DNA from 4 places in the Rahnella aceris genome. Region 1 is predicted to be linked to each of the others. Evidence: predicted binding sites of a transcription regulator. Region 1 holds the regulator's gene; each other region holds the start of a gene.
The links. Region 1 encodes PurR, which represses purine synthesis genes. Its sites were predicted from a motif close to CANGCAAACGTTTGCNTG; they were not measured.
Positions count from the first base shown of each region.

Region 2: the regulator PurR is predicted to act here: its motif matches at 5,529-5,546, upstream of pyrD (quinone-dependent dihydroorotate dehydrogenase).
Region 3: the regulator PurR is predicted to act here: its motif matches at 6,577-6,594, upstream of GW591_RS09275 (L-serine ammonia-lyase).
Region 4: the regulator PurR is predicted to act here: its motif matches at 5,195-5,212, upstream of GW591_RS23735 (nucleobase:cation symporter-2 family protein).

Region 1 is NZ_JAADJV010000001.1:1,888,473-1,896,603, reverse strand. Features, by position in the region: gene punC (purine nucleoside transporter PunC) at 1-712, opposite strand, end outside; gene punR (DNA-binding transcriptional activator PunR) at 849-1,754, shown strand; gene purR (HTH-type transcriptional repressor PurR) at 1,791-2,816, opposite strand; gene cydH (cytochrome bd-I oxidase subunit CydH) at 3,070-3,240, shown strand; gene GW591_RS08545 (C40 family peptidase) at 3,406-4,305, opposite strand; gene GW591_RS24190 (hypothetical protein) at 4,659-4,787, shown strand; gene GW591_RS08540 (Grx4 family monothiol glutaredoxin) at 4,768-5,127, shown strand; gene rnt (ribonuclease T) at 5,203-5,919, opposite strand; gene gloA (lactoylglutathione lyase) at 6,012-6,419, opposite strand; gene nemA (alkene reductase) at 6,581-7,678, opposite strand; gene GW591_RS08520 (DUF1289 domain-containing protein) at 8,085-8,131, shown strand, end outside.
Region 2 is NZ_JAADJV010000001.1:683,003-691,133, forward strand. Features, by position in the region: gene pepN (aminopeptidase N) at 1-887, shown strand, start outside; gene ssuB (aliphatic sulfonates ABC transporter ATP-binding protein) at 963-1,745, opposite strand; gene ssuC (aliphatic sulfonate ABC transporter permease SsuC) at 1,742-2,533, opposite strand; gene ssuD (FMNH2-dependent alkanesulfonate monooxygenase) at 2,545-3,699, opposite strand; gene GW591_RS03060 (sulfonate ABC transporter substrate-binding protein) at 3,759-4,733, opposite strand; gene ssuE (NADPH-dependent FMN reductase) at 4,752-5,333, opposite strand; gene pyrD (quinone-dependent dihydroorotate dehydrogenase) at 5,649-6,659, shown strand; gene GW591_RS03075 (cell division protein ZapC) at 6,844-7,392, shown strand; gene GW591_RS03080 (YcbX family protein) at 7,423-8,131, opposite strand, start outside.
Region 3 is NZ_JAADJV010000001.1:2,046,524-2,054,654, forward strand. Features, by position in the region: gene GW591_RS09240 (S9 family peptidase) at 1-534, opposite strand, end outside; gene yebF (protein YebF) at 666-1,031, opposite strand; gene dbpA (ATP-dependent RNA helicase DbpA) at 1,193-2,575, opposite strand; gene purT (formate-dependent phosphoribosylglycinamide formyltransferase) at 2,826-4,004, shown strand; gene GW591_RS09260 (YoaH family protein) at 4,095-4,277, opposite strand; gene pabB (aminodeoxychorismate synthase component 1) at 4,439-5,815, shown strand; gene GW591_RS09270 (CoA pyrophosphatase) at 5,812-6,414, shown strand; gene GW591_RS09275 (L-serine ammonia-lyase) at 6,622-7,986, shown strand.
Region 4 is NZ_JAADJV010000008.1:92,364-100,494, forward strand. Features, by position in the region: gene trmH (tRNA (guanosine(18)-2'-O)-methyltransferase TrmH) at 1-127, shown strand, start outside; gene recG (ATP-dependent DNA helicase RecG) at 124-2,205, shown strand; gene GW591_RS23725 (PTS cellobiose transporter subunit IIC) at 2,437-3,762, shown strand; gene gltS (sodium/glutamate symporter) at 3,817-5,028, opposite strand; gene GW591_RS23735 (nucleobase:cation symporter-2 family protein) at 5,267-6,658, shown strand; gene GW591_RS23740 (AsmA family protein) at 6,812-8,131, shown strand, end outside.

The DNA.
Region 1 (8,131 bases):
CGGGTGAATAACCCATGTCGCTCAGGATAAACGGTGAACCCGTTAACCACGCAAAGAATCCGGCTGAACAGGCGGCATAAATCATGACATTCCCGCTGTAAACAGGCGATTTCAGTAACGTCGCAAACCCTGTTTTATCAGCCTTCGCTTGTTTTGCCGGTTTATTCTCACGCAGAGTCAGCGTCGTCAGCACCAGGACGACGGCGACTGCGGTCAGCAGAGCAAAAATGGCTTCCCAGTCAAAATGATTGAGTACCCACGCACCAAGTAATGGTGCCAGTGCCGGAGAAAGAGCCACTAACGGCATAATGCTGGCGAAGGTTTTTTTCGCCACATCGGCAGAGAAACGGTCAACAACGATTGCCTGCCAGGTGACTGCGGCGGCACAAACGCCCATCGCCTGTAAGAAGCGCAGGGCCAGAAGGGCGCGTACATTCTCAACCCAGATAACGCCCAGACAACCGACCGCAAACAGTGTCAGACCAAGAAGCAATACCGGTTTACGGCCGATCCTGTCTGACAACGGCCCCCATAACAACTGACCGAGAGCAAATCCGCCGAGAAAAATGCTCAGACTTGCGCTGATCATCCCGGGGCTGGTCATCAGACTGGTTTGCATGGCGCTGAACGCAGGCAGATACATATCAGTGGCTAAAAAGCCCAGCATGCTCAGTCCCGCGAGATAGAGCATAAATCCAAAGGAGGGTTTCATTATCGTCTCATTAATTTATTTATTGCAGATGATGTGATGCAGATTACATACCGGAGGCGGAGTTTAACGCTTTGATAACAGGCTTGTGAAACGCTAATATTTGCACTCTGCTATCAAAAATATTGAAGGCTGAATTATGTGGTCAGAATACGCCCTTGAAGTGGTAGATGCCGTGGCAAGAACAGGTAGTTTTAGTGCGGCAGCGCAAGATTTGCACCGCGTACCTTCTGCTATCAGCTATACCGTCCGTCAGCTTGAGCAGTGGCTGGCCGTGCCGTTGTTTGAACGTCGCCATCGTGACGTGGTACTGACGCCTGCGGGAAAGGTTTTTGTCGATGAAGCGCGGATTCTGACAAAAAAAATGATAGCCACGCGCCGGCAGTGTCAGCAGGTGGCGAACGGCTGGCGCGGCGAATTACGTGTGGCGGTTGACCGGATTGTAAAACCCGCACGGACACGGCGTCTGGTGCTCGATTTCTACCGCCATTTTGCGGACACCGAACTCATTATTCACTCAGAAGTGTTTAATGGTGTCTGGGATGCGCTGGTTGACGGGCGGGCAGACGTGGCGATCGGTGCTACACGCGCGATACCGGTTGGCGGGGGCTTCAGTTTTCGTGACATGGGATTTATGGACTGGCATTGCGTCGTCAGCCCGCAACATCCGCTGGCTCAGTTATCCGGCGCGCTGAATGATGATGAGTTGCGGCCTTATCCTGCACTCTGTCTGGAAGACACCTCCCGGACATTGCCTAAGCGGGATACATGGACGCTTGATAACCAGCGGCGGCTGGTCGTGCCAGACTGGACCTGTGCGCTGGAATGCCTGACCGAAGGCTTATGCGTGGGTATGATGCCGGTTCATCGCGTCACGCCGTGGATAGAACAGAAAAAGTTGCAGGTGCTGACGCTGGAAAATACGTTTCCCGACAGCCCGTGTTGCCTGACGTGGGATCAAAGCAATCCGTCACCCTCGCTGGCCTGGTTGCTGGAATATATGGGCGATACAGAAACCATGAATCAGGAATGGCTGCGTGATTAGAAAAAAACGCCTGCATCTGCAGGCGTTCGATATCTGTTAACGGCGGTAATCGCGGTACGGACCATCGGCTACGGAACGGCGTTCGACCAGTTTCGGATGCACCTCAATGGTCTGAGACTCTTCACGCTTACTGACAATTCTGTCCAGCAACATGGTAAAGGCCATTTCACCCAGACGTTCTTTCGGCTGATGCACGGTTGTCAGCGCGGGGGAGAAGTAACGGGCGTTACGCACATTGTCGTAACCGATCACGGAAATATCCTGAGGAACGCGCAGGCCCAGTTCGTCTGCGGCACAGATTGCGCCCATTGCCATCACATCGCCACCACAGAATACGGCAGTCGGGCGGTGCTTCTGCATCAGAATTTTATGCATCGCCTGATAGCCCGATTCCGGCTCGAAATCGCCCTGAACCACCCATTCGTCACGCAGCGGAATATTGGCTTCAGTCAGTGCTTTCACAAAACCCTGGAAGCGGCCACCGCCGGTATTACGTGCCAGTTGGCCCGGGATCACCCCAATATCACGATGACCGCGTTCAATCAGATAACGCCCGGCCATGTAACCCCCTTCGAAAGCATTATCAATAATGCTGTCGGTGAAGTTCTTACGCGCTTCGCCCCAGTCCATGACCACCATTGGGATCGAACGGTGCTCCTCGAGCATATTGAGCAACTCATCAGGATATTCCGCGCACATCACCAGCAAGCCATCGACGCGTTTTTGCGCCAGCATTTGCAGGTAGGCTTGTTGTTTTTCCAGATTATTATGCGAGTTACACAAAATCAGCGTATAGCCTTTGGAGAAGCAGCTGTTTTCTACGGCTTCAATCACTTCGGCAAAATAGGGCGCTTCGCTGGAGGTGGCAAGCAGACCGATCGTTTTGGTGTTATTGACCTTCAGACTGCGGGCTACAGCACTCGGCGAGTAATGTAACTCTTTGATTGCAAGGAGAACCGCTTCTTTGGTTTCTTCGGCGACGAAACGTGTTTTATTGATGACGTGCGACACGGTTGTAGTGGAAACGCCAGCGCGCTTTGCGACATCTTTAATCGTTGCCATGTAAACAATGACTCCTGAACTCACGTGTTTCAGCACGTTAGCATTATGTTAATCGTTTGCTTGCGTGGATCTCACTGCTGGCTTCTAAAAGGGCAGTGAAATCGTTGGGTGGATTCTTCAGAATGAGGCGTGAAATGCTCTCGGGTGAAATCAACCGGCACACAGGCGTGTTAACCGACAATTTTCTCTTATAATGCAGGAAAGTGGAAGTAAAATTCTCAGGGATACATTGTCATTCAGCACAAGATTTTAAATGTTAATTATGCGAAAATGCGTTGGCACACAATTAGTGTGGCTTAAAAAATGCCACAATTTGATCCGAAAGGGGGGTTTGATGGACAGCAACCTGAAATTATCGTTGATCACCACGGTATGCGCTTTGCTTATGATTATCGCTTTCAGTTTCACTGCGGTGATGAACTGATTCAGTAAGTGATCCGCCATAAAAAAGGGCGATTCCTGTTACAGGAATCGCCCTTTTCAATTTTACGCAGTGGCCGTTACCGCCGATACTCTTCCCTGCAGAAACTCTTCGTTAAATGCTATTCAATGGCTGATTAGCGAAACTTCAGACTTAACGAATTGTTTATTATCGGATCGTTTTCGGCGTCATTACCCGGCGTGCACCCACATAATGATCTTGCCAGTAATCGTCGCCGAGAGAGGTGATTTTAATGTCTTCGCCCGTTCTTGGAGACTGAATAAACTTGCCGTTCCCCACGTAAACACCAACATGGTCTGCTGCGCCGCGGTTATTGATTCTGAAGAACACCAGATCACCGCTTTCAAGTTCGCCGCGTTTAACCGGAGCCGCATCGCGCAGGTGATACATTTCATTCGCTGTGCGTGGCATTTTAATACGGATCAAATCTTTGTAGGCGTAATAGACTAAGCCGCTGCAATCAAAACCGGTATTCGGCGAGGTTCCGCCCCAGCGATACGGTTTTCCTACCTGATGCATCAGTTTGGTCATCGCCGTTTGCTGGGCATGCTGATAGCGTTTTTTATGCGTTGCACTTAGCGTAATCGGTTTGCTGTCTTCTTCGGGCTTTTTACCTTTACGGTGCCGGCCATACGCTTCTTTTTTACTGACCCTTTCCGTGCTGTTTTTCGCGAGTGAACGGGTTTTGGCGTGTTTCACTGTTTTGCTTTCGGCCCGCGTGGTCTTCAGTGTCTTTTCTTTTTTACTTTCGGCCCGGGTCGTTTTGACACTTTTCTCCGTCGTGGTCTTTCGTTTAGCCAGTTCGGTACTTTTAACTTTCTTCTTCGAATTCTTGTCCTGAATTTTTTGTTCTGTCACTGGCGCGATTTTAGTTTTTTTACTGGTTTTCGCGGCCACCGTTTTTCGCTTTCGCCGTTCTTCAGGTGCAGCCTGATTAACATGGCTTTTACGCTGATCGGCAGAAACACGTGTCTGCGGCGATGCATGTGCCATATTCAGAAATAGCTGGGTAAAGAGCAGCACAAAAAGCGTGAACAGTAAGCGCATAGCTTCGTTACCATGAGTGGTAGGTTAAACATCAGGGATGTCAGAGTATTGCCTAAAAGAACCTGACAAAAAAGCACGAATTGACTCGATTCTAGATCATATTGTGAGAAAAAGTTAATGGCTTTTTTTATGTCGAAATAACCGCCATTTTTAGTCAAAAAAATAACCACTTTTCATGGTGTTAATATTTGAGTTAAAGAATGGAATTTTGCAAATCTGGCGTTATCGGTGAACGCCAAAAATGTTATTCTCAATGAATGTTTAAAGATGTGAGCCTGAGCGCACACATTAAAGATTGTTAAACAAAATGCCAGTATTGAGAAAGACCCCACAAAAAATGGCGTTTTTATCTGATGGCTGCCATCGTTACAATAGAAGGTATTGTGATTGCGCACCGTCTCTTTATGCTGCGCGTGAAGAGTAATGATCGTGACAGCCTGTACCGGCTTGAGGAAGCAAGAAATGACCACTCCAACAATTGAAAAAATTCAGAAGCAAGTTTCTGAAAACCCGATTCTGCTGTACATGAAAGGTTCGCCGAAACTGCCAAGCTGTGGTTTCTCCGCTCAGGCTGTTCAGGCGCTTTCAGCCTGTGGCGAGCGTTTCGCTTACGTGGATATCCTGCAGAACCCGGACATCCGTGCTGAGATGCCAAAATTTGCTAACTGGCCAACGTTCCCGCAACTGTGGGTTGACGGTGAACTGGTTGGCGGCTGCGACATCGTGGTTGAGATGTTCCAGCGCGGCGAACTGCAGCAGTTGATCAAAGAAACCGCTGAGAAATACAAATCTTCTGAAGAGAGTAATACGACAGAAGACTAACGGTTTTTCGGCCGGAAAGTAAAAAGAGCGACATGATGTCGCTCTTTTTTTGTCTTCAGTTCGGTGCAAAAGTTGTTATTGCTGATTTTCTTCCGATGCTGTTTCGTCTTCGACTTCTTCGTCTGAAAGCGCCAGAGGCCAGCCGCCTAAGCGTTTCCAGCGGTTGACCAGCTCGCAGAACAACTCGGCTGTGCGCTCGGTGTCATACAACGCAGAATGTGCCTGGCTGCTGTCAAAGACGATGCCCGCGCTGATACAGGCTTTTGCCAGCACCGTTTGCCCAAGCACCAGCCCGCTTAATGCGGCGGTATCAAACGTGGCAAAAGGGTGGAACGGATTACGTTTCAGTCCGGCACGTTCAGCCGCTGCCATCAGGAAGCTGTGATCAAAATTGGCGTTGTGCGCCACGATGATCGCGCGGTTACAGTTTTGCTCTTTCATCCCTTTACGGATGACTTTGAAAATCTCATGCAGGGCTTCATATTCACTGACTGCACCGCGTAACGGATTGGTCGGATCGATACCGTTAAACGCCAGGGCTTCCGGCACCAGTATCGCGCCTTCAAAGGGCTCGACGTGGAAATGCACGGTCTCATCGCTTTGCAGCCAGCCGTCTTCATCCATCTTCAGGGTGATGGCTGCAATTTCCAGCAGCGCATCGGTTTTGGCATTAAATCCGGCGGTTTCTACGTCGATAACCACGGGATAAAAACCACGAAAACGGCCTCTCAGGGCGTTAATGTCACTATTCTCGGCCATTAGTTTCTTATCTTCATCGAATTCAGCACGCATTATGGCAAATTTTGCCGCCACTTGCAGGGTTGTGGCAAAAATGGGTCAATAAAAAAGGGCGCGATTGCGCCCCTGTCAGTGTCCGGGAAAGATTAATTCCCCAGCCCCTGACCTGCGTGTTTGGATTCGATCAGCTCGATTTTATAGCCGTCCGGATCTTCTACAAACGCGATAATGGTAGATCCACCTTTGACAGGGCCGGCTTCACGGGTCACTTTCCCGCCTGCATTACGGATGTCATCACAGGTTTGCGCGACGTTATCAACGCCCAAGGCGATATGACCGTAAGCCGTGCCGATGTCATAGCTGTCGACGCCCCAGTTATAGGTCAGTTCGATCACTGCACCTTCACTTTCTTCGGTATAACCGACGAAAGCCAGAGAGTATTTATATTCAGTGTTTTCGCTGGTACGCAGCAAACGCATACCTAAAACATCGGTATAGAAGCTGATAGCACGTTGCAGATCGCCAACGCGAAGCATGGTGTGGAGTAAACGCATAGGTTCCTCTTTATTTGCAGGATGAGAGTTAACGGGTCAAGCCTAACTGATAGCCGCCGTTTTGTCTGTATTACGGCGACGGCTTGTTGAATGACTGACCAAAAAAAACAGCAGAAGGAGGGCCTCTTCTGCTGCAAGAAGTGAATCACTCTTTTTAATTATTACAGTGTCGGATAATCGGTATAGCCTTGCGCACCGCCGCCGTAGAAAGTTTCCGGTTTGGGTTCGTTGAGAGGCGCATGAGATTTCAGGCGCTCAACCAGATCAGGGTTCGCGATATAGCTGCGGCCAAATGCCACGGCATCGATATAACCTTTTTCGATCAGTTCTTCGCCTTTTTCTGCGGTGTAAGCACCGGCCCCCACAATCACACCCTGATAATGCGCACGGATCACTGCCCGGAATTCTGTGGAGTAAGGTTTGCCGCCAGCCCAGTCCGGTTCGGAGATATGCAGGTAAGCGAGTTTGCGCTTGTTCAGTTCATCGAGCAGGTAGATAGCCGCCTGTTCCTGATCTTCGCCGTTATCCAGCCCGTTGAAGGGACCCATTGGCGAAATGCGGATGCCCACACGTTCAGCGCCAATAGCCCCGATGGCAGCATCAACCACTTCCAGCGTCAGACGGGTACGGTTTTCAATGCTGCCGCCGTATTCATCTTCACGCAGGTTGGACGCCGGAGACATAAACTGATGCAGCAGATAGCCGTGCGCGGCATGCAGTTCGATGTAATCGAAACCAGCTTCGGCGGAGCAGGCGGCAGCATGACGGAAATCATTCACGATCCCCGGAATTTCGCTGAACGCTAAGGCGCGCGGTGTCGGGCAATCGACACGAATGGCGTGACCTTGCTCATCACGCAAGCTGGTCCGCGTGTTCGGGTTGACGGCCGAAGGCGCGACCGGTGTCTGGTTGTCAGGCTGAACGCTGTTATGCGAGATACGTCCGGTGTGCCACAGCTGAACCGCAATGCGCCCGTCTTTCTGATGTACGCCGTCCACGATTTTTTTCCATGCAGCGACTTGTTCCGGCGTATGCAGGCCAGGTGCGCCGGCATACCCTTTCGCCTGGAATGAAACCTGAGTGGCTTCAGTAATGATCAGGCCAGAACTGTGGCGCTGTGCGTAATATTCGCCCATGAGCGGTGTAGGGATGTCACCCGGTTCGATGCTGCGCAGACGGGTAAGCGGTGCCATAAAGACACGGTTAGACAACGTGTTTTTACCGACAACAATGGGGGTGAAAAGCTTGGTCATTTCAATAACTCCGACGTTAATGGACTGATCGGTAAGACGTTCATGGATAACTTTCACGTCAAACGACCCTTTCTTAATGCCACCTTTCTATCGCATCTGACCTGTTTGTGACTACGCGCACGGTGCTTTTTCACCAAACGCATCCTGATTTCAGGTTTGCATCCATACTTTAAGGGCAAAAAAGATTGAAAAAGAGCCGGCGGGTGCCGGCTGAGGTGAGGGCAAACCTCTGTTTTCTTGGTGAGGGCTTGCGAAACAGTAGGGCCATTTTCCGACAGGTGAAAACGGCTAAACGGACGGTAGCAGATCTGTGTTGCAGATATTTGAAGAATGAAACACAAGACGTAAATTACCTTGCGGGATAGCAGGAAAGCGTCTTGAATAAATGTTCACCGTTATTTGCGGAGGGTGTGTGGCTCAGCAGCTCGAATTTTTTGACATCCCCAGTCCATGCCGTGG
Region 2 (8,131 bases), 1.2 Mb from region 1:
AACTGAACGTAGCGCGTCATCAGCAGAAACTGCCATTGTCCCTCCCGTTGCATGTGGCAGATGCGTTCCGGGCGGTATTGCTGGATGAGAACATTGATCCGGCGCTGGCGTCGCAGATTCTGACTCTGCCGTCTGAAAATGAAATTGCTGAACTGTTCGATATTATCGATCCTGAAGCGATCAGCGCTGTTCACGATGCGATCACCCGTTGTCTGGCAACCGAAATGGCGGATGAATTCCTGGCGGTTTACAACGCTAACCGTCTGCCTGCATACCGTGTCGTGCATGAAGATATCGGTAAACGTTCGCTGCGTAACACCTGCCTGCATTATCTGGCCTTTGCCGATGTGACGCTGGCAGATCAACTTGTCAGAGCGCAGTTTGAGCAGGCTGATAACATGACGGATTCTCTGGCGGCGATGTCTGCGGCGGTTTCCGCGCAACTGCCTTGCCGTGAATCCCTGATGGCGGCTTACGATGAGCGCTGGCATCACGACGGTCTGGTGATGGATAAATGGTTTATCCAGCAGGCGACCAGCCCGGCAGCCGATGTATTGCAGAAAGTCCGCTCACTGCTGAACCACCGTTCATTCAGCATGGGCAACCCGAACCGGGTCCGTTCATTAATCGGTGCTTTTGCGTCTGCCAATCCTTCTGCATTCCATGCCGCAGATGGCAGCGGTTATCAGTTCCTGACTGAAATGCTCACCGATCTTAACACCCGTAACCCGCAGGTAGCGGCGCGTATGATCGAGCCGTTGATCCGCCTGAAACGCTATGACCAAAACCGTCAGGCGCTGATGCGTCAGGCGCTGCAACAGCTGAAAGGGCTGGAAAATCTGTCCGGTGATTTGTTCGAGAAAATTACCAAAGCGTTAGATGCGTAATCGCAATTAACCGCAAAGCAAAAGGGCGATGGAAACATCGCCCTTTTTTCGTTTTGTATTCGCTGAACAGAGAGATCAGTTTTGCGCGCGTTTTGCTTCCTGCGCCACCGTGTGTGGAGGCTGTGGCGTCAGCACGCGTTCCAGCACTTCGGCTTCCAGCTCCGCCAGTCGCGCAGAACCTTTACGACGCGGACGTGGCAAATCAACCGTTAAATCCATGCCAATCTGCCCCTGATCGATAAGGATCACACGGTCAGCGACGGTCACCGCTTCACTGACATCGTGCGTCACCAGCAGCACGGTGAAATCATGCTGCTGCCACAAACGCTCGATCAGGCTTTGCATCTCGATGCGCGTCAGGGCATCCAGTGCGCCCAGCGGTTCATCCAGTAACAGCAGGCGAGGGCGGTGGATTAATGCACGCGCTAGTGCCACGCGTTGTTTCTGTCCGCCGGATAATGCTGACGGCCAGTCGTCGGCACGATCTGCCAGCCCGACTTCTTCCAGTGCAGCTTGTGCGGCTTCACGCCACTGGCCTTTCAGGCCCAATCCCACGTTATCAATCACCTTTTTCCACGGCAGCAGGCGGTCATCCTGAAACATGAGACGCGTATCTTCGCGCACCTGACTCAGCGGTGCGCTGGCGCTGAGCAGTTCGCCCTGAGTGGTTTTTTCCAGCCCGGCCAGCAAACGCAGCAGGGTACTTTTGCCACAACCGCTGCGCCCGACGACGGCTACAAACTGGCCGGGCGGAATGCGCAGATTGATATCGTTCAGCACGGCGCGGTTACCGTATTTTTTGGTGATGCCGGACAGTGTCACCGGCGTGCCTTGCGGAATACGTGCGGGGGCGTTCATGCGGCATCTCCTTGTTTTTTCTGATATGCAGGGTGCCAGCGCAGCCAGACACTTTCCAGCAGGCGGGCAAGGACATCGGCCAGTTTGCCAAGAATGGCGTAAAGCACGATGGCGACAACCACGACGTCAGTTTGTAAAAACTCGCGGGCATTCATCGCCAGATAACCAATCCCGGAGTTGGCGGAAATGGTTTCGGCCACAATCAACGTCAGCCACATGAACCCCAGCGCAAATCGTACGCCGACCATAATTGATGGCAACGCGCCCGGTAATACCACCTGAATAAACAGCGGGAAACCGGAAAGCCCGTAACTGCGCGACATTTCAAGCAGACCGCGGTCGATATTGCGGATGCCGTGGTAAGTGTTGAGATAAATCGGGAACAACGTTCCCAGCGCCACCAGGAAGATCTTGGCGGATTCATCAATGCCGAACCACAGGATTACCAGCGGGATCAGCGCCAGATGCGGAATGTTTCGTAGCATTTGCAGAGAACTGTCGAGCAGACGTTCGCCCCAGCGGGAAAGCCCGGTAATAAAGCCGAGAAGCAAGCCGAGACTGCCGCCGATAGCGAAACCAATCAGAGCGCGGAAGGTACTGATTTTCAGGTTCTGCCACAGCTCGCCACTCTTCGCCAGTGTCCAGAAGGCTTCCACCACTGCGCTGGGAGCGGGCAGAATGCGGTTGGATAACCAGCCCGCTTCGACAGCCAGCTGCCAGCCACAGATCAGAACCACCGGCACTACCCAGGGAGCAGCGCGGTTCAGCCAGCGTTGTGTCGTTGTCATCGGTATTCTCCTCAGTGCTGACTGGCGGTGCGTTTGGTCGCAAAGTCATGAGCGACCAGCTCGCCACGCGGCAAAATGGCTTTCTTCACAGTATTGTCATCTTCCGGTTTCGCCAGTTCCAGATGCGGGAACAGCAGTTCGCTGACGCGGTACGCTTCTTCCAGATGCGGATAACCGGAGAAAATAAAGGTATCAATGCCCAGATCAGCATATTCCTGCATACGCGCGGCGACGGTCGGGCCATCGCCCACCAGCGCTGTCCCGGCTCCGGTGCGTACCAGACCAATGCCGGCCCAGAGATTCGGGCTGATTTCCAGCTTGTTGCGGTCGCCGCCGTGCAATGCCGCCATACGATGCTGGCCGACAGAGTCGGTTTTAGCGAAAGCCGCCTGCGCGCGTTGAATAGTTTCATCATCCACGTTGGCGATAAGTTTGTCGGCAGCACGCCAGGCTTCCTCGTTGGTTTCACGCACAATCACGTGCAGACGAATGCCGAAACGCACGGTGCGGCCTTGTGCGGCAGCTTTGGCACGCACCTGTTCAATTTTCTCTTTCACTAACGCCGGAGGTTCGCCCCAGGTCAGATAAAGTTCCACCTGCTCGGCGGCGAGATCCTGCGCTTCGTCGGAAGAACCACCGAAATACAGCGGCGGGCGGGGGTATTGAACCGGTGGATGCATCAGGCTCGCGCCTTTGACCTGAATGTGTTTGCCTTCGTAATCGACGGTTTCGCCTTCCAGAACACGACGCCAGATACGCGTAAATTCCGCCGACGCTTCATAACGTTCTTTATGATTGAGGTGTAAACCTTCAGCCGCCAGTTCAGCCGGATCGCCACCGGTCACCAGATTAAACAGTGCACGACCGCCGGAAAGCCGGTCGAGTGTTGCTGCCTGACGGGCTGCCAGTGTCGGAGAAATAATGCCGGGACGCAGCGCCACCAGGAATTTCAGACGTTGTGTGACAGAAATCAGGGAAGCCGCTACCAGCCATGAGTCCTCGCATGAACGACCCGTTGGCAGTAGCACGCCGCCAAAACCTAAACGGTCAGCCGCTTGCGCGATCTGCTGAAGATAGCCGTGATCGACCACGCGGGCACCTTCTTCTGTGCCTAAATAGCGGCCGTCGCCGTGGGTAGGTAAAAACCAGAATACGTTCAGACTCATCGTTGTGTTCCTCTCAAAGTGTGCGATTCGTTACTGCTCAGCGGCGGCTAAATGGATGTTCAGTTAGCTTGTACGGCTGGTTTCCAGATGCGGTCTTTAATTTCAACCGGCTTTGGCAAAATATGGTTCTGATAGAACAAATCGGCGGTTTGCTGCTGGCGCTTTTCTGTTTCCGCACTGACCGGCGTGATAGGCATATCCGGCAGATGATCCAGATAAGAGGCGACCACTTTTTCCGGTAACCCCATCGACTGAGAAAGCAGTTTGATACTTTGTTCACGGTCAGTTTTGGTCAGCGCATTCGCCTGCGTTAACACTTCCAGAACCTGACTGATGAACTGAGGATTGGCCTCGGTGTATTTTTTCGGTGCCAGATAGAAGGAGCCCGTCTGGTGGAGCGTCGAGCCGTCGGTCAGAACGCGCACATCACCCTGAACTTGCGCGGCCGAATAATACGGATCCCAGATAGCCCAGGCATCCACATCATGTTGCTGGAATGCGGCCCGTGCATCGGCAGGGGTCAGATAGACCGGCTGGATATCGCTGAATTTCAGGCCCGCCTGTTGCAGGGCACGCAACAGCAGGTTGTGCGAACTGGAGCCTTTCTGGAAAGCGACTTTATGACCTTTGAGATCTGCGACGGTTTTGATCGGACTCTTGCTGTCGACCAGAATCACTTCTGCTTTCGGTTTCGGGGGTTCAGAGCCGATATACAACAAATCTGCCCCCGCTGCCTGCGCGAACAACGGCGGCAAATCACCGGTACCGCCCAGATCAATACTTCCGACGTTCAGCGCTTCAAGAATTTGCGGCCCGGCAGGGAATTCTACCCAGCTTATTTTTGTGTCCGGGAAACGTTTTTCCAGTAACTGGTGTGATTTCGCCAGCACCAGTCCGACAGATCCTTTCTGATAGGCAATACGTAATTGCGCCGGATCCTTTTCCTGAGCCGTTGCGGTGCCGCTCAGGAAAAGGCTGGTCAGCAGGCTGGCCACAACCGGGATACGGCGTAATAAAGAGAAAGAAGCAGGCATGATTAATTCCTTTTAAAGTCAGACACGCAGTGCTTGCGCAGAAAGGGATGCAACAGACGGAAGCTGTGGACGGCGGCGGCTCAGCGCCAGGTAGAAGTTTTCCAGAGATTCGATCAAACGCTCTTCCAGTGCGGGGGCCAGCTTCGCAGGGAACGTCTGATAATCGGTGATCAGGCTGTCATCTGCGAAAACGCCCTGCAAAACTTCCTGTGCTTTCAGCGAGGCGAGTACCGGTTTTAGGGCGTAATCGACGGCCAGCATATGGCCGATAGATCCGGCTGTAGCCAGTGGCAACACCACTTTATGGTCGAGCGCGCGTTCTGGCAGTAAATCGAGCAGGGTTTTCAGTGCGCCGGAAAAAGACGCCTTATACACTGGTGTGGCGACGATCAGGCCATCAGCACTCGCCAGTTCAGCATTCAGTTGCTTGAGTTGCGGGCTGCCAAAATTAGCGAAAAGCAGATCGTCTGCTGAAAAATCCTGAATATTGTAGGTAAAGACTTCAACGCCACGGCTCGCCAGCCACTGGTGGCTGAGTGCCAGCAGGGAAGAGGAGCGGGAGGGTTGTCGCGGACTGCCTGCCAGAGTCACTACACGCATTTGCTTATTCCTTATAACAATCTGTTATAGAACTATCATTTTTCTTAACGAAGTGAGGTAAACCTAGCAGGCAGAGGCGGCGCAGCGGAAATCTCAATTTTGGCTATGGAAAGTTTCAAATCAGATAAAGCACGTGTCGGGTGTGCTGTGGGGCGATGGGGGGAAAGGAAATAAAAGTGAATTAAAGGTAACAAAAAGGTAATCGTTTGCGCAGCGAAGCAATTATTTGGTCAATATGCCGGTTATCATTTCCAATTGTCCGGCGCTTAGTCAATAATACCGCCCCGTCTAGCCACCGGGAATCCAGGAGTCTCCATGTATTATCCTCTTGTCAGGAAAGCACTGTTTCAGCTCGATCCAGAGCGCGCCCACGAGTTAACCTTTCGTCAGTTGAGCCGCATTTCCGGCACCCCGTTTGAATTCTTGATCCGCCAGTCAGTGCCCACCAAACCGGTAAACTGCATGGGATTATCCTTTAAGAACCCTTTGGGACTGGCCGCAGGCCTGGATAAAGACGGCGAATGTATTGATGCGCTGGGCGCAATGGGCTTTGGATTTATTGAAGTCGGTACTGTGACCCCGCGTGCGCAGGCCGGTAATGATAAGCCGCGTTTATTCCGTATTGTGGAAGCTGAAGGCCTGATTAACCGCATGGGTTTCAATAACCATGGCGTGGATAATCTGGTGAATAATGTCAAAAAATCACATTTTGGCGGCATTCTGGGGATTAATATTGGCAAGAATAAAGATACGCCTGTTGAGCACGGCGCAGACGATTATCTGACCTGTATGGAAAAAGTATATCCGTACGCCGGTTATATCGCGGTGAATATTTCATCACCTAACACGCCGGGATTACGTTCACTGCAATACGGTGAAGCGCTGGATGATTTGCTGGCAGCGATTAAGAATAAGCAGCTTGAGTTACAGCAACGCCATCAGAAATATGTGCCTGTTGCGGTGAAGATCGCACCGGATCTTTCTGAGGAAGAATTGATCCAAATAGCCGACAGTTTAGTGCGCCATAATATGGATGGCGTGATTGCGACCAATACCACACTCGATCGTAAACTGGTTCAGGGGCTAAATTATTGCGAACAGGTTGGTGGTCTGAGCGGGCGCCCGTTGCAGCTGCGCAGCACAGAAATTATCCGTATGCTCTCTCATGAATTACAAGGGCGTCTGCCGGTTATTGGTGTTGGCGGTATTGATTCATTAACGGCGGCCCGTGAGAAAATGGCCGCAGGCGCTTCCTTAATTCAAATCTATTCCGGCTTTATCTTTAAAGGTCCGGGTCTGATCAAAGATATTGTTACCCATATCTAATATTTTTCATCCTGAAGACGAGTCAGGGGTTTATTTATTAACCCGGCTCGTCTATATTTTGTCCACTGACCGTAATTCAGGCTCAGGATTTGTCTGATATCGTTTCGTTACTGAAAAATATATTCTTACAGATTAGCCGGTAATGAAGTCAGGCAGAGGGCATGAGGGTAAACAGGATGACGAAATGAAAATTAAACCAGATGATAATTGGCGTTGGTATTTTGATACAGAACATGACCGGCTTATGCTGGACCTCGCCAATGGCATGATTTTCCGTTCCCGTTTTCCCGCCAAAATGTTAACTCCTGATGCTTTCGGAAATATGTCATTTTGTGTCGATGATGCGGCGCTGTATTTTGATTTTGAAGAACAGTGCAAACATATTCGTCTCGCAGCTGAACAACGCGCTGAATTAGTTCTGAATGCCTTAGTCGCTTATCGTTTTTTAAAACCGCTGATGCCGAAGAGCTGGCATTTCAGTCAGCAGATGCGTCCTTTCCAGCCTGCTAATGGTCAGCTTGCTCAGGTGCAGGTGATGGAAAGCGGTGAACAGGCGACATTACTGGTGGTGGAATCCGGTGATAATGCCAGTCTGTGCCTGCTGGCGCAGGAACGGCTGACGGTCGCAGGGCGCGGCATGGTGCTGGGGGATGCTATTAAAGTGATGCATGACCGGCTAATGCCAGCAGCATTCCGCGTTGACAGGGATGATGTTTACGATCAGGCAGTTTAGTTTCCTGCCTGATCCTCATTAAATACACCTCTAGCCGAGCACGATATCCGTAGCCGGAATACAACTACACGCTAATATCGTTCCATCTTTTCCCACTGCACTCTCTTTCAGCGGTGCCACTTTTCCTTCTTTCAATATCATCCTGCACGCGCCACAAATTCCTGCACGACAGGAATAGGGGATACGTAATCCCTGCAATTCCAGCTGCTCGAGCAAAATCTGCTGATTGTTGCCGGTAAACTGCGTTCCCTGATAATTAATGCTGACGTCCTGCGCGGTGCTTTTTGGCGCTTCCACATTTTCAATGATATCGCCCGCGCAGTAAGGCCGTGGTGGCCTGGTTGCCAGCACCTGAACGCTGTCGCCTGCGCGGATCACGCCGCTGTTGCGGGCAATCATGTTCTGACCGAAATCGACATCGCCGTCGCTGGCGGTACGATAACCCTGCAATGTTTTCAACGGTTCGCCACGCGGATGTTTGCGACCTTTTTCGATACTGACTGTGGTAAAAATACAGCGGCTGCAAGGTTTCACCAGATCGAAAATCACTTCCCCGATGCGGATCGTCTGCCAGCTGTCTTCGGCATAGGCTTGTGCGCCGCTGACCACGATGTTCGGCCTGAATTGCTCAATCCTGACACCGCCCGGACAGCGGCGCTGTAAATCCTGCATTGAGGCTTCATTGATCAGCAGATACGGGAATCCGTCAGCAAACGACAGCGGCACTTCCGGATGTTTT
Region 3 (8,131 bases), 160 kb from region 1:
TTCGCTGCTGCCGGAGGTGTTTTTCAGCAGATCGTCAGTCCAGGTTTCGTCATCAAGTTTTTTGATGCGGATGTCGTACTGACGGCGCGAAAGAAAGTCTTCCGCCACGGCCATCAGTTTGTTATCAGGGCTGATATCCAGACCGCCCAGCGTGTAAAATTCGCTGTCTCTGGCACGTTCATTGCCATCAATCAGCGTGCTCCAGTTTTCATGTTCCGCTGCGGGCTGACGCAGATAAAGGGGGTATTCGTTGCCCGGTTCATAGCGGGTCTGATAACGGTAGCCATGTTTCACGTAGGGAACGGAATGATCCTGTTGCGCAATACGCGCAACCATTTCGCCATACAGGGTTTCACGCAGCGCCTGATGCGGTTGCATGGCCTGTTCGGTATATTGGTTTTCAGCGGTCAGATACGCCAGAACCTGAGGATCGGCGCGGTCATCATCACGCAGCCAGTAATAGTTATCGACGCGGTCATCGCCGTGTACGCTCAGGGTTTGCGGGCGTTTTTCAGCCTTTGGAGGTGTCATCATCTCGGGATCTCTTTGTCCTCTTTGCGGTGTGACAAGAGTGACAGGTTTAGGCAGGGAAACCAAGAGACGTCAATGCAGGGAAATAATGCGTCCGCTAAGAAATAACGGACGCAACCGGAAGTGCAGAAAGGCTATACCGGCGTGCTGTAGCTGATTTCGCCGATCTGGCAGTTGAGGGTCACCTGATAGGTTTTATCAGTGTGATCACCGCGCACTTTTAGCGGGATATTCCATCTGGCGTTATTGCCGCTGATGCTGTCAGTCACCACCCAGGCCACCGGTGTAGAAGTGCCGAGCACTTTTTTATCTGCATCCCAGCGCGGAATACGGTTTTGCAGGAAATCACGTTTAACCAGTGCTGCCACTTCATCTTTTGTGGCCGTGGAACAGGGTGTTACCGTTGCCGTTCTCACTTCAGGCTCATCGGCCTGTGCAACCTGGCTCAGACCGCTCATTCCTGCAACGGCCATCACAACGCCCAAGATTATCTTTTTCATCGTTCGTCTTCCCAGTCTTTGTCGTTCATTCAGTTGACCTTGCCGGACAATATCCCTACATAAGGCAAGGTCATCGCTTGCGTTAGATAATATAATCCTCAACAAGGCAATAACACAACATTAACAACAAGACGACCAATGCAAAGCGATAAGAAACCCGGTTAACGCAAGATAATGGCTTTGCAATTCTTGCCTTTAATTTTCCCTTCCTGCAAACGTTGCAGCGCTTTCTTAGCGCTCTTCTGACGAATCGCCACATAAGCATGAACCGGGAACATATCGATTTTACCGACTTCAGCTGCGGTCAGCCCGGCGTCACCGGTCAGCGCGCCCAGAATATCGCCGGGACGGATTTTGGCTTTACGGCCGCCATCGATGCACAACGTTGCCATTTCAGGATCAAGCGCTACCGGGGCGGCGGCCAGTGCCTGCGCTGCGGGCTGCCAGGTAAACCGCTGGCGGGTGTAATCTTCCAGCGCCGTTACACGCGGCATTTCCTGCGGTGTCACGAGACTGACGGCCAGGCCACTGGTGCCCGCACGACCGGTACGGCCCACGCGGTGAACGTGAACTTCCGGGTCGAAAGACAGCTCGTAATTAATGACCAGGCCGAGCTGTTTAATGTCCAGCCCGCGTGCCGCAACATCTGTCGCCACCAGTACGCGGCAACTGCCGTTGGAGAAACGCACCAGTACGCGGTCGCGGTCACGCTGCTCGAGGTCGCCGTTCAGCGCCAGCGCACTGATGCCTTTCGCCTTCAGGTCATCACAAACATCCTGACAGTCACGTTTGGTGTTACAGAACACCACACAGGAAGTCGGCTGATACTGATACAGCACCGCGGCCAGCAGCGATAAACGCTGATGTTTGTCGGCTTCGATGAAAATCTGCCTGATATCAGCAATGTCATCTTCGCCTTCGATTTCTACCTTCAGCGGCTGACGCTGAAATTTAGAACTGATGCGCTCAATGCCGTCCGGATACGTCGCGGAGAACAGCAGCGTCTGGCGATCCTGCGGCGTATAACTGACGACATCTTCGATATCTTCGCTAAAGCCCATATCCAGCATGCGGTCCGCTTCATCCAGCACCAGTACTTTCAGTTCGTCCAGTTTCAGCGTGCCTTTACGCAAATGCTCCTGAATACGGCCCGGCGTACCCACCACAATGTGCGGCGGATGGACCAGCGATTCAAGCTGTGGTCCGATTGCCTGGCCACCGCACAGGGTCAGAATTTTGATGTTTTGGGTAAAACGCGCCAGACGGCGTAATTCTTTGCTGACCTGATCGGCCAGTTCGCGGGTCGGACACAATACCAGCGCCTGAGCGACGAACTGTGAAACGGTAATGCTGTTCAGTAAACCGATACCGAAAGCGGCTGTTTTACCGCTGCCGGTTTTGGCTTTGGCGCGGACGTCCTGACCCAGCAGGATGGCAGGCAACGACGCTTCCTGAATCGGGGTCATTTCGGTGTAACCCAGTTCATTCAGGTTAGAAAGTTGCTCAACGGGTAATGTCAGGGCAGAAAAGGAATGCGTGCTCAAGGGCGATAACTCTTTATGTGAGGCAAAAATCGGGACAGCGGCAGGAAGCCTGACGCCATGGTTTGAGTAAATGATAACAGAGACGCCCGCAGACTGCCTTAAACGGCAGAAAACAGGCTGAAAAAATCCTGCTTTTATTCCCGCTTAAATTTATCAACAGCACTGCGCAATCGTTTTCGTCGACAATAATTTCAGATATACTGCGCGCCGAAATTCCTATTTTCCTTCACACAGATCTGGGTACGAAGCTATGTTAACCATTGGTACTGCACTGCGCACTGGCGCCACCCGCGTCATGTTATTAGGCTCCGGCGAACTGGGCAAAGAAGTGGCGATTGAATGCCAGCGACTGGGTCTGGAAGTGATCGCCGTTGATCGCTATGCCGATGCACCCGCGATGCAGGTCGCCCATCGCAGCCATGTCATTAACATGCTGGATGGCGATGCACTGAAACAGGTTATCGAAAGCGAACACCCTGATTTTATCGTGCCGGAAATCGAAGCGATTGCCACCAGCATGCTGGTCGAGCTGGAAAAACAGGGTCACAACGTCGTGCCTTGTGCTGAAGCGACACGCCTGACCATGAACCGCGAAGGCATCCGTCGTCTGGCTGCCGAAACGCTGAAGCTGCCAACTTCCACTTATCAGTTTGCCGATGATGAAGCGGCTTTCCGTGAGGCGATCGACGCCATCGGCTATCCGTGCATTATCAAACCGGTGATGAGCTCTTCCGGTAAAGGTCAGAGCCTGATCCGCAGTGCCGATCAGTTACAGGCGGCATGGGATTATGCCCAGCAAGGTGGCCGTGCTGGCGGCGGACGTGTCATCGTTGAAGGTCTGGTGAAGTTTGATTTTGAAATCACCCTGCTGACGATCAGCGCCGTTGATGGCATTCATTTCTGTGCGCCAATCGGACACCGTCAGGAAGACGGTGATTACCGCGAATCCTGGCAGCCACAGCAGATGACAGACCTTGCATTGCAGCGCGCCAAAGACATCGCAGAGAAAGTGGTGAAAGCGTTGGGCGGTAAAGGTCTGTTTGGCGTTGAACTGTTTGTTTGTGGTGATGAAGTGATCTTCAGCGAAGTGTCACCTCGCCCGCACGACACCGGGATGGTAACGCTGATTTCTCAGGATTTATCAGAGTTCGCCCTGCATGTGCGCGCATTCCTCGGTCTGCCGGTGGGCAATATCCGCCAGTTCGGCCCTTCCGCTTCTGCCGTAATCCTGCCGGAACTGACCAGCAGCAACGTGACGTTTACCGGCCTGGAAAACGCACTGACCGGTTACAACCAGATCCGTCTGTTCGGTAAGCCGGAAATCAGTGGTAAGCGCCGCCTTGGCGTAGCGCTGGCGACGGCGGACAACGTTGAAGACGCCGTGGAACAGGCCAAACAGGCAGCGGCTGCAGTGGTGGTTAAAGGCTAATCCATTCCTGACGCTGAGATGAAAAAAAACCGGACGCCTGAAAAGAGTCCGGTTTTTCTTTGCAGCAAAGGGAAACTGCGGAGCAACGTTTTATTCGTCGTCTTCGTCATCAAAAATGACGGTCACACGGTCACCTTTATGCGTTTCGCGGATTTCTTCTGCAACGGTCGCAATGGCTTCGCCGCTGCTCATGCCGTTTTCCATTAACTGGCGGATACGATCGGCGGCCTGTTCTTGTTCGTGATGTGATAATGAAGGCATACCTGTCAGCATGGGAGTGTCCTGTTGTACGGGTGATAATAAAAAGCCCGCGCAGTGCGGGGTTGCACAGTATACGCCTTATTCACGCAAATCGCCTGCGCTGCTTTCAGGCAGCCCGATCTGTGTTAGGATCCTGAAAAATAGTCACTGCGCCAGAGAAACTCATACCCGTCATGCCATTCGCCCAACCCGTTGTTTTCCATTCATTACCTTATCAGCCCGATGCAATAACTGAACGGTTCGCGCCGCTTTCTGCTTTGCCGTGGGCGATGTTACTGCATTCAGGTTCGGCACAGCACCAGCATAATCGTTTCGATATTCTGGTGGCCGATCCGCTGATCACGCTGACCACACGTGGCAAGCTAACGCAGATTGAGCACAACGGCATGGCCGAAACCCGGACTGAAGATCCGTTTGCTTTACTGGAAGAGCAAATGGCAGTGGCCGGTTTACGGGCAGAAAGTTCAGCGGATTTTCCTTTTCTGGGCGGCGCACTGGGTTTGTTCGGTTATGACCTGGGGCGCAGGATAGAAACATTGCCTGAAACTGCAGAACGGGATATTGACCTGCCGGATATGGCGGTAGGGATTTATGACTGGGCGCTGATTGCCGATCACCATTTACAGCGCCTGACGCTGATTTGCCATGGTGACGTTTCTGAACGTTTACGCTGGCTGGCCCAGTACCAACCTGTTCCTTCTCCTGCGCCTTTCTGTTTACATGCGCCGTGGCGGGCAAATATGAGCCGCGAAGAATACGGTGAGAAATTCCGTAAGATTCAGGAATATATTCACAGTGGTGATTGCTATCAGATCAATCTGGCGCAGCGGTTTTCGACGGAATACAGCGGCGATGAATGGCAGGCTTTCCTGCGCCTCAATCAGGCTAACCGCGCCCCTTTCTCCGCGTTTCTGCGTCTGCCGGAAAATGCCGTTGTCTGTCTTTCACCCGAGCGTTTCATCTGGCTGAAAGACGCTGAGATACAGACCCGCCCGATTAAGGGAACGCTGCCGCGCTGCGAAGATCCGACTGAGGATATGCAGCAGGCAGAACGGCTCGCGGCATCGGAAAAGGATCGCGCCGAAAACCTGATGATTGTCGATTTGCTGCGTAACGATATCGGCCGCGTGGCGACACCCGGCAGTGTGCGGGTGCCGGAGCTGTTCGTTGTGGAGCCCTTCCCCGCCGTCCATCATCTGGTCAGCACGATCACCGCCCGGTTACCCGAAACCTGTCACGCCAGCGCCTTACTGCGTGCCTGTTTCCCCGGCGGCTCCATTACCGGTGCGCCCAAAGTGCGTGCCATGGAAATTATCGAAGAACTTGAACCGCACCGGCGCAACGGCTATTGCGGCAGCATTGCATATCTGAGTTGCTGCGGCACGATGGACAGCAATATCACCATCCGCACATTGCTCACCGCACAGGGCAAAATTTACTGCTGGGCGGGTGGCGGGATCGTCGCTGACAGTCAGGAACAGGCGGAATATCAGGAAACTTTTGATAAGATTGCCCGTATTCTGCCTGAATTAGGAGAAATACAGCCGTGACGCTGCTGGAACAACACGCGCCCTTACAGACGTTTTCACCTGCCGTGGAAGATTTCATCCTGCGTTTTCAATTGCAGCAGCCGCGCCTGCCTGCTGCGGCGTTGCGCGGAACCCGCCACGCCGCTGTGTTGATCCCGATTATCTGCCGTCCGGAACCGACCCTTTTACTGACGCGCCGCTCCGATCAGTTGCGTAAACACGCCGGCCAGGTCGCCTTTCCCGGTGGTGCAGCAGATGCTTCCGATGCCTCGATTATTGCCACCGCATTACGCGAAGCGCATGAAGAGGTCGCGATCCCCCCTGAACAGGTTCATATATTAGGCACACTGTCGCCGCAGGACAGCAGCAGCGGTTTTCAGGTCACGCCGGTTATCGGGCTGTTGCCTGTTGATGTACCACTGCATCCCGCGGAAGATGAAGTCGCCGAGTTGTTTGAAATGCCGCTGCGGGAAGCCTTTGATCTCGCACGTTATCACCCCCTGGATATTCACCGCAGAGGCACTCATCACCGGGTTTATCTGTCCTGGTATCAGCAACAATTTGTCTGGGGGCTGACGGCGGGAATCATCCGTCAGTTGGCCCGGCAGGTTGAAGTCTGAGCTCAGTGATTACATTACGATCACACTTTTGCATCAAATAAGTTTATTTCATGCGAAAAATGAAACTTTTGCCTCTCAGCCCTTTTAAACTATAAGTCTATCCATAAGAACAAGAGACCCGTCCATAAGGGCTGTCTCTGGTGTTGGTTCATTTATGGAAGCCAGGGATCCCGTTCCCTGCCGCAATCTATTACAGGAGTATTCGACGTGATTAGCGTTTTCGACATGTTCAAGGTCGGGATTGGCCCTTCCAGTTCCCATACTTTGGGCCCGATGAAAGCAGGCAAACAGTTCGCTGATGACCTGCTGGAAAAGGGCATGATGCCTGCCGTTACGCGTGTCGCCGTGGACGTTTTTGGTTCTTTGTCTCTGACAGGTAAAGGCCACCACACAGATATCGCCATTATTTTAGGTCTGGCGGGCAATCAGCCAGATACCGTCGACATCGACGGCATTCCACATTTTATCCGCGACGTTGAGCAACGTGAGCGTCTGCCGCTGGGCGGAACCCAGCATGAAGTCGATTTCCCACGTGATACCGGTATGGTGTTCCGCGGGGAGAATTTACCGCGTCACGAAAACGCCATGCAAATTCACGCTTTTGCTGGCGACAAGATGATTTACAGCAAAACCTATTACTCGGTCGGCGGCGGCTTTATCGTTGATGACGAGCATTTCGGTCAGCCTGTGCTGGATGAAGTGGCGGTGCCGTACAGCTTTAATTCGGCCAGTGAAATGCTGGCAAAATGTAAGGAAACCGGGCTGTCATTATCCGGCCTGGTGATGAAAAACGAGCTGGCGCAGCACAGTAAGCAGGACATTGAGCAGTATTTCGAGAAAATCTGGCACACCATGCAGGCCTGTATCGATCGCGGCCTGAATACCGAAGGCGTTCTGCCTGGCCCGTTGCGGGTGCCGCGTCGTGCTTCTGCCCTGCGCCGGATGCTGGTGTCTAACGACAAACTTTCCAGTGACCCGATGAACGTGATCGACTGGGTGAATATGTTTGCCCTCGCGGTTAACGAAGAAAACGCGGCAGGCGGACGTGTCGTGACGGCCCCCACCAACGGCGCATGCGGCATTGTGCCTGCGGTGCTGGCGTATTATGACCAGTTCATTCAGTCGGTCAGCCCGGACATTTATCTGCGTTATTTCCTGAGTTCCGGTGCTATCGGTATTCTGTATAAAATGAATGCGTCGATTTCAGGCGCTGAAGTGGGCTGTCAGGGTGAAGTTGGCGTAGCCTGTTCAATGGCGGCGGCAGGCTTGACGGAATTGCTTGGCGGCAGCCCGGAACAGGTGTGCGTTGCGGCCGAAATTGGCATGGAACACAATCTGGGATTAACCTGTGACCCTGTTGCCGGACAGGTTCAGGTACCGTGCATCGAACGTAATGCCATCGCGTCAGTGAAAGCCATTAATGCCGCCCGTATGGCATTACGCCGCACCAGTGAGCCGAGAGTTTCATTGGATAAAGTCATTGAGACAATGTACGAAACCGGTAAAGATATGAATTCCAAATATCGGGAAACCTCGCGTGGCGGTCTGGCGATTAAGGTTCAGTGCGACTGATCCGGTCGAAAAGATGACCTCTTCCTGCGGTATTTTCAGGTTGTATTAATTTCAACCAATTTACCGCAGGAAATACCACCTGGCCGGTAGCCGGCAGCAATAAAACCTTCGCTAACAACAACCTGTTGTATTATCAATACATAAT
Region 4 (8,131 bases), on a different contig from region 1:
CTATCCCGTTCTGTCCAATGTGGCGAAGCGAAAGAAGCTTCCCCGCCCTTTCATTGACGATCACGGGCAAATCATTGCCGATGATGAATGGTGGTCGGCGATGCAAATGACGGTCAAAAAAAGATGAAAGGCCGCCTGCTCGACGCCATCCCGCTGACGTCGCTTTCCGGCGTCGGAGCCAGTCAGGCAGACAAGCTCGCCAAACTCGGCCTTGAAACTATTCAGGATTTACTGCTTCATCTTCCTTTACGCTATGAAGATCGTACCCGCCTTTACACCATCAATGATTTACAGCCCGGCATTTTCGCCACCATAGAAGGCGAAGTGTTGCGTAGTGATATCAGTTTTGGCCGCCGCAGAATGCTGACCTGTCAGATAAGTGACGGCACTGGCATGGCGACGTTGCGCTTCTTCAACTTTAACGCCGCGATGAAAAACAGCCTGGCAACAGGTCGCCGTGTTACCGCTTATGGTGAAATCAAACGCGGCACGATCGGTGCTGAAATCATTCATCCGGAATACCGCATTCAGGGTGAAAACAGCGAAGTCGTTCTGCAGGAATCACTGACGCCGGTTTATCCGACAACGGAAGGTATCCGCCAGGCGACCTTGCGTAAACTGACGGATCAGGCACTTGAACTGCTCGACACCGTACCTGTCGCCGAACTGTTGCCAGAGGAACTGAGTCGTTCGCTGATCCCGCTTCCTCAGGCGCTGCATTTGCTGCACCGCCCGCCGCCAGATATCCAGCTTGCAGACCTTGAAAAAGGTCATCATCCGGCTCAACGCCGCCTGATTATGGAAGAACTTCTGGCACATAATCTCAGTATGCTGGCTGTCCGCGCCGGTACGCAGAGTTATAAAGCTCTGCCGTTGCATCATGACGACCGCCTGAAAAATCAGTTCCTCGCGTCGCTTCCTTTCAGCCCGACCGGTGCGCAAGCACGGGTTGTGGCAGAAATTGAACAGGACCTGGCAAAAAGTTATCCCATGATGCGTCTGGTGCAGGGCGACGTGGGATCAGGTAAAACGCTGGTAGCCGCCCTCGCCGCACTTTGCGCTATTGCTCAGGGCCAACAGGTCGGATTAATGGCGCCGACAGAATTGCTGGCCGAACAGCATGCCAATAATTTCCGTCAGTGGTTTGAGCCACTGGGTATTCAGGTCGGCTGGCTGGCGGGCAAACAAAAGGGTAAAGCCCGGCAGGCACAGCAGGATGCGATCGCCAGCGGACAGGTGTCGATGGTGGTGGGAACGCACGCTATCTTCCAGGAACAGGTTTTGTTCTCGTCACTGTCGCTGGTCATTATCGATGAACAGCACCGTTTCGGTGTGCATCAGCGTCTGGCGTTGTGGGAAAAAGGTCTGCAACAGGGCTTCCATCCACATCAGTTGATCATGACCGCCACGCCGATCCCACGCACACTGGCAATGACGGCTTACGCTGATCTTGATACCTCTGTGATCGACGAACTCCCGCCAGGCCGCACGCCGGTGACTACTGTCGCCATTCCGGACACCCGCCGCAGTGATATTATCAGCCGCGTCAAAAGTGCCTGCGAGCAGGAAAATCGTCAGGCTTATTGGGTGTGTACGCTGATTGAAGAATCGGAAATGCTGGAAGCGCAGGCCGCTGAAGCCACATGGGAAGGCCTGAAGGAGGCACTCCCGGCGCTGAATATTGGACTGGTTCACGGTCGTATGAAAGCCCAGGAAAAGCAGGCCGTTATGCAGGCATTCAAACAGGGTGAAGTGCAGCTTCTGGTGGCAACGACTGTCATTGAAGTCGGCGTTGACGTACCGAATGCCAGCCTGATGATTATCGAAAACCCGGAGCGTTTAGGGCTGGCGCAGTTGCACCAGTTACGTGGGCGCGTTGGACGTGGTGCCGTTGCTTCTCACTGTGTACTGCTCTACAAAACGCCGCTCAGCAAAACAGCGCAGAAACGTTTGCAGGTTTTACGCGACAGCAACGATGGCTTTGTTATCGCACAGCAGGATTTGGAAATCCGCGGGCCGGGTGAACTACTGGGCACGCGCCAGACCGGCAGCGCTGAATTTAAAGTCGCTGATTTATTACGTGATCAGGCGATGATCCCGGATGTACAGCGCATTGCGCGTTATCTGCAGCAACAATTCCCTGATCATGCCAAAGCCCTGATTGAGCGCTGGCTGCCAGAAAGAGTCCGTTACACCAACGCCTGATCTCTCTTTTCGCTCATTCACTTCATCAAATCATTATTAAAAATGATGTTTTGTTTCCAACATATTCTCTTCTCTTTTCCCTATTGTGCCCCCAAAACCACTCTCCGCACTGGTTATTTGATAACCTTCACAGAGTGGGGAAAAGCCGGTAACCGGTTTCACATCCCGTCACTACACTGATGATAATTAAGGCAACCCTGTCTGATGTCCTCAACATAAGGCCAAATCATCATGAGTATCAGCCAATCCCTCTTCACTTTTATAGAACAGAAAATCAGCCCCTTCGCCGCACGATTATCCTCACAGCGACATGTCATGGCAGTGCGTGATGGCTTCATCTCAGCAATGCCCTTTATGATTGTTGGTTCGTTTTTACTGGTTTTTGTTCACCCGCCATTTTCGCCCGAATCTTCATGGGGCTTCGCCAGAAGCTGGCTGGCGCTCTCGGCAAAATATGAAGTGCAGATCCTGACGCCGTTCAATATGACGATGGGCATTATGTCCATCTACATCTCGGCATCGATTGCCTACAATCTGGCAAGAAGTTACAAGCTAGACCCGTTCATGACCGCAATGCTGGCGCTGATGTCTTTCCTGCTGGTCGCCGCACCGCAGATTGATGAAAAGATGTCGACGACGGCGCTGGGCGGCGTGGGGATCTTTACGGCTATTCTGGTGGCGATTTATGTCACCGAACTGACGCGGTTATTGAAAAAATACAATATCGGTATCCGTTTACCCGAACAGGTACCTTCAAACATTAAGCATTCGTTTGATTTACTGATCCCGATTGTGGCCGTGGTGATTACACTTTTCCCGCTGAGCTTACTGGTCCAGTCAGGGTTTGATATGTTGCTGCCACAGGCGATTATGGCGCTGTTCGAACCCCTGATTTCTGCCGCAGACTCACTGCCTGCTGTACTTCTCGCCGTGCTGATTTGCCACCTGTTGTGGTTCGCCGGCATTCATGGCTCGGCCATTGTATCTGGCATGTTGCAGGCTTTTTGGTTAACCAATCTCGGCCTGAATCAGACAGATCTCGCTGCCGGTTTACCCATGACGCACATCATGACCGAGGCATTCTGGAATTTCCTGATCGTGATTGGCGGGTCCGGCGCGACAATGGGACTGGTGCTGCTGTTTTGTCGCAGTAAGTCAGCGCATCTGCGCACCATGGGGAAACTCAGTCTGGTGCCAAGCTGTTTCAATATCAATGAGCCGGTGATTTTTGGCACACCTATCGTCATGAATCCGGTATTTTTCATCCCCTTCCTGCTGGCACCGATGGTCAATGCCGTTATCGCCTATCTGGCCGTATCGACGGATCTGCTCCCGCATATGATTTCACTGGTCCCCTGGACATCGCCGGCACCGATCGGGGCGGCCTGGGCGATGGGCTGGGATTTCAAAGTGTCGGTTCTGGTTATCCTGCTGATGGCACTGTCGATGGTAATTTATTATCCATTCTTCAAAGTCTACGAGAAGCAGTTACTGACGCAGGAAAAAGCCGCTGAGGCCGAACAGGTGTTCACTGAGAAGGCGGACGCGGCACAATAAACCCGACGGGAAGGAATCGTCAGGCACAGAAGCGATGTTTCTGTGCCTGTTTTTTTAGCTTATAGCCGGGAATACAGGCAGCATCAGGTAGAGTTTAATCACAATCGCATTGGCGATATCGATGAAGAATGCGCCCACCATCGGCACCACCAGAAACGCCAGATGCGAAGGGCCAAACTGGTTGGTGATCGCCTGCATATTGGCAATGGCCGTCGGGGTGGCACCCAGCCCGAAACCACAGTGTCCTGCCGCCAACACCGCCGCATCGTAGTTTTTCCCCATCACGCGATAAGTCACGAAAATCGCATAAAGTGCCATTGCGAGGGCTTGAACGATAAGAATTGCCATCATCGGCAAGGCGAGTGCCGCCATCTCCCACAACTTAAGGCTCATCAATGCCATGGCAAGGAACAGTGACAAACTGACGTTACCCAGCACGGATACCGCACGGTCGAAGACACGATAAAAACCGAGCCATGCCAGCATATTACTCAGGATCACACCAACGAAGAGCACGCAGACAAAGGTTGGGATTTCAAATGCCGAGCCTTGCAACAGACTGGCGGCATATGTCCCTGCCATCAGGCAAATCGCGATCAGGGCAATGGTTTCAACCATCACCAGTGGTGTAATCATCCTGCCAATCGACGGTTTCTCAAATGCGCTCGGATCGACCATATCCTCGGGGTTTCCGTTGGGGGTGGAAGAATGGCTGACCAGATAGCGCGCTACCGGCCCCCCAATAATACCGCCGAGCACCAGACCAAAAGTTGCGCAAGCCATCGCGACTTCCGTCGCATTTTCAAAGCCATAACGCTCGATAAACAGCTTGCTCCATGCCGCGCCGGTGCCGTGGCCACCTGAAAGGGTAATCGACCCCGCCAGCAACCCCATCAGCGGATCCAGCCCGAGCATTTTCGCCATTCCGATACCGATGGCATTTTGCAAAAGCAGTAAGCCCACGACGACAAACACCAGCAGAAACAGCGATTTACCGCCTGCCCGCAGACTTGCCAGATTGGCGTTAAGACCGATCGTGGCAAAAAATGCCAGCATCAGTGGCTCTTTTAAAGACATGTCGAAACCGACTTCCCAGCCGAATATCTGGTTGGCGATCAGTAACAATAAAGCGACCAGCAAACCACCGGCAACGGGTTCAGGAATGGTGTATTTTTTGAGGAATTTGACCGACTGGACGCATTTCCGTCCTAAAAGGAGCACCAACGTGGCGGCAACCAGGGTGCCGTAGGTATCGAGTTGAATCATTGACGAACTCCATTTTAAAATAAATCCAATAAAATTATCGAGTTATAAAAACTTCACTGACATGTTTTTTCCCAGAAGCTGAATTAGAAGTCATTCAAGCTGCGTCAGGCAAGAAAAACAGGCCATAAATCCCGTCCAATCCAAAACCAGTCGAGGAATATTGCCATTAGCAAACGATTGCTTTTGTCGTTAATTTCAATAAAAATGCCCGCTTTGCCGCTTATTGGAATGCCACAGCATGAGTTCGCAAACCGCAGAACAAGAAACACAGCAACCCGATCTTTCCCGCCAGCAAAAAAGTGAACTGATTTACCGGCTCGAGGACCGCCCGCCATTACCTCAAACGTTATTCGCCGCCTGTCAGCATTTGCTGGCGATGTTTGTTGCGGTAATCACACCAGCACTACTGATTTGCCAGGCGCTGGGTTTGCCTGCGCAGGACACGCAGCACATCATCAGCATGTCGCTGTTCGCCTCCGGCCTGGCTTCTATTTTGCAGATTAAAACCTGGGGACCGGTCGGCTCGGGTTTACTGTCGATTCAGGGCACCAGCTTTAACTTTGTTGCGCCGCTGATCATGGGCGGAATGGCGCTGAAAAATGGCGGTGCGGATGTGCCGACCATGATGGCGGCGCTGTTCGGCACCCTGATGCTGGCTTCCTGCACTGAAATCATTCTTTCCCGTTTCCTGCATCTCGCACGCCGCATCATTACGCCGCTGGTTTCCGGCATCGTGGTGATGATTATCGGGCTGTCGCTGATTCAGGTCGGTCTGACGTCTATCGGCGGCGGTTATGCGGCCATGAGCGATCACACATTCGGGGCACCGAAAAATCTGCTGCTGGCTGCCGTCGTGCTGGTAGTGATTGTTCTGCTGAACCGTCAACGTAACCCTTACCTGCGTGTCGCCTCTCTGGTTATCGCCATGGCGGTGGGTTATCTGGTGGCCTGGATGACGGGCATGTTGCCAACCGTTGCGCCAGCCGCGCAAAGCAACTGGATAACATTACCAACGCCGCTGTATTACGGACTGGGTTTTGACTGGAATTTGCTGATCCCGCTGATGCTGATTTTCATGGTGACATCGCTGGAAACCATCGGTGATATTACCGCAACCTCGGACGTTTCTGAGCAACCGGTCAGCGGCCCGCTGTACATGAAGCGCATCAAAGGCGGCGTTCTGGCCAATGGCCTGAACTCGATGCTTTCTGCTGTATTTAACACCTTCCCGAATTCCTGCTTCGGGCAGAACAACGGCGTCATTCAACTGACCGGCGTTGCCAGCCGCTATGTCGGTTTTGTGGTCGCGCTGATGCTGATCATCCTCGGGCTGTTCCCGGCTGTTGCGGGATTTGTGCAGCATATTCCTGAACCGGTACTGGGCGGCGCGACCATCGTGATGTTCGGTACCATTGCCGCTTCGGGTGTGCGCATTGTTTCCCGCGAGCGTCTGAATCGCCGCGCGATTATGATCATGGCGCTTTCTCTCGCCGTCGGTATGGGTGTTTCTCAGCAGCCGCTGATCCTGCAATTCGCACCGGACTGGCTGAAAACCTTTCTCTCTTCTGGCATTGCAGCGGGCGGCATTACTGCGATTGTTCTGAATCTGGTTTTCCCTCACGAGAAGTAAAAGCAGGATGTAATCCGCGTGCAACAGCGGCAGAGGGTCTGGAACCTCTGCCGCTTTTTATTGCCTCCATTTGGCTAACCTGTTGAGAAAATTCGCTGTTTGCGGCATAAACAAAGAATCTTTTTCCATTTTCCCGTTACAGGGCTCCAGACGATGAGATTTATCGGTAAAATTTTGCTGACGTTCGCCTTACTTCTGGTGCTGGCGATCGTGCTGGTGTACGTCCTATTACAAACCCGCTGGGCTGCTGGCTGGGTCAGCCGCTGGGTCAGCAATAACAGCGAGTACCGTCTCTCCGTGGAGAAACTCGACCATAACTGGTCGTCGCCGGGTCGGGTGACGTTAACCAATGTCATCTTCGGGCAGAAGAATCAGCCGGAAGTGCTGAATGCCGGTGAAGTTGATCTGGATTTAAGCTGGCGTCAGATCACCGAGCCACGCTTTTTCGATCGCGTCGTGCTGGTCAGCGGACGCCTCAATGTCAGTCCTTCGTCAATGAATTTGCCATTGCAGGCCAATACCCTGCAACTGAGTAAAATGGCGCTCACCGGCAATACCGCTGGCTTAGACATTCAGGGTCAGCAGATTAACGCCGGTATTTCGCCGTGGCAGCCAAAACCCAATCAGCTTTTAGGCGATAAGGCAGACTTCCAGCTGAGCGCCGCCAGCCTGACGGTCAACGGACTGCCGGCCGAAAATGTGCTGATTCAGGGCAACATCAATAATAAGAATCTGACGCTGAGTAATTTTGGCGGCGATCTGGCTCGCGGTCAGTTAACGGGTAAAGCGACGCAGGCCGCCGATGGCAGCTGGAACATAGAAAACCTGCGGCTGAGCAATGTGCGTCTGCAAACCTCCAAACCGCTTTCTGCTTTCTTCGACGACTTCCAGACCCTGCCAAAAGTGACTATTCAGCGACTTGATCTGATCGACGCGCGTTTGCAGGGAACAGACTGGGCATTCAGCGACGTTGATTTGTCCGTGCAGGATCTGACGCTCGAAAAAGGCGACTGGCAAAGTGATGACGGCGAAATCACCCTGAATGCGACGGATATGATTGATGGAAACCTGCATATTCAGGATCCGATCATCAGCCTCGACCTTTCGCCGCAGGGCATTGCGATCAAACAAGCTACGGCGCGCTGGGAGCGCAGTTTATTGCGCACGACCGGCAACTGGCTGCGCGCCAACAAACGCCTTCAGCTTGATGAAGTGTCTGTTGCGGGGCTGGAATACACCTTGCCGGAAAACTGGAAACAACTCTGGAATCAGGCACTGCCGGATTCGCTGTCTGAAGTCTTTATCAGCCGGTTCATTGCTAACCGGAACCTGATTATTGATATCAATCCGCAGTTCCCCTTCCAGCTGACTGCACTTGATGGCCTCGGCAATAACCTGTTGCTGGCGCGTAATCATCAGTGGGGGATCTGGAGCGGTAAGCTGAATCTGAATGCAAGTGAAGCCACATTTAAC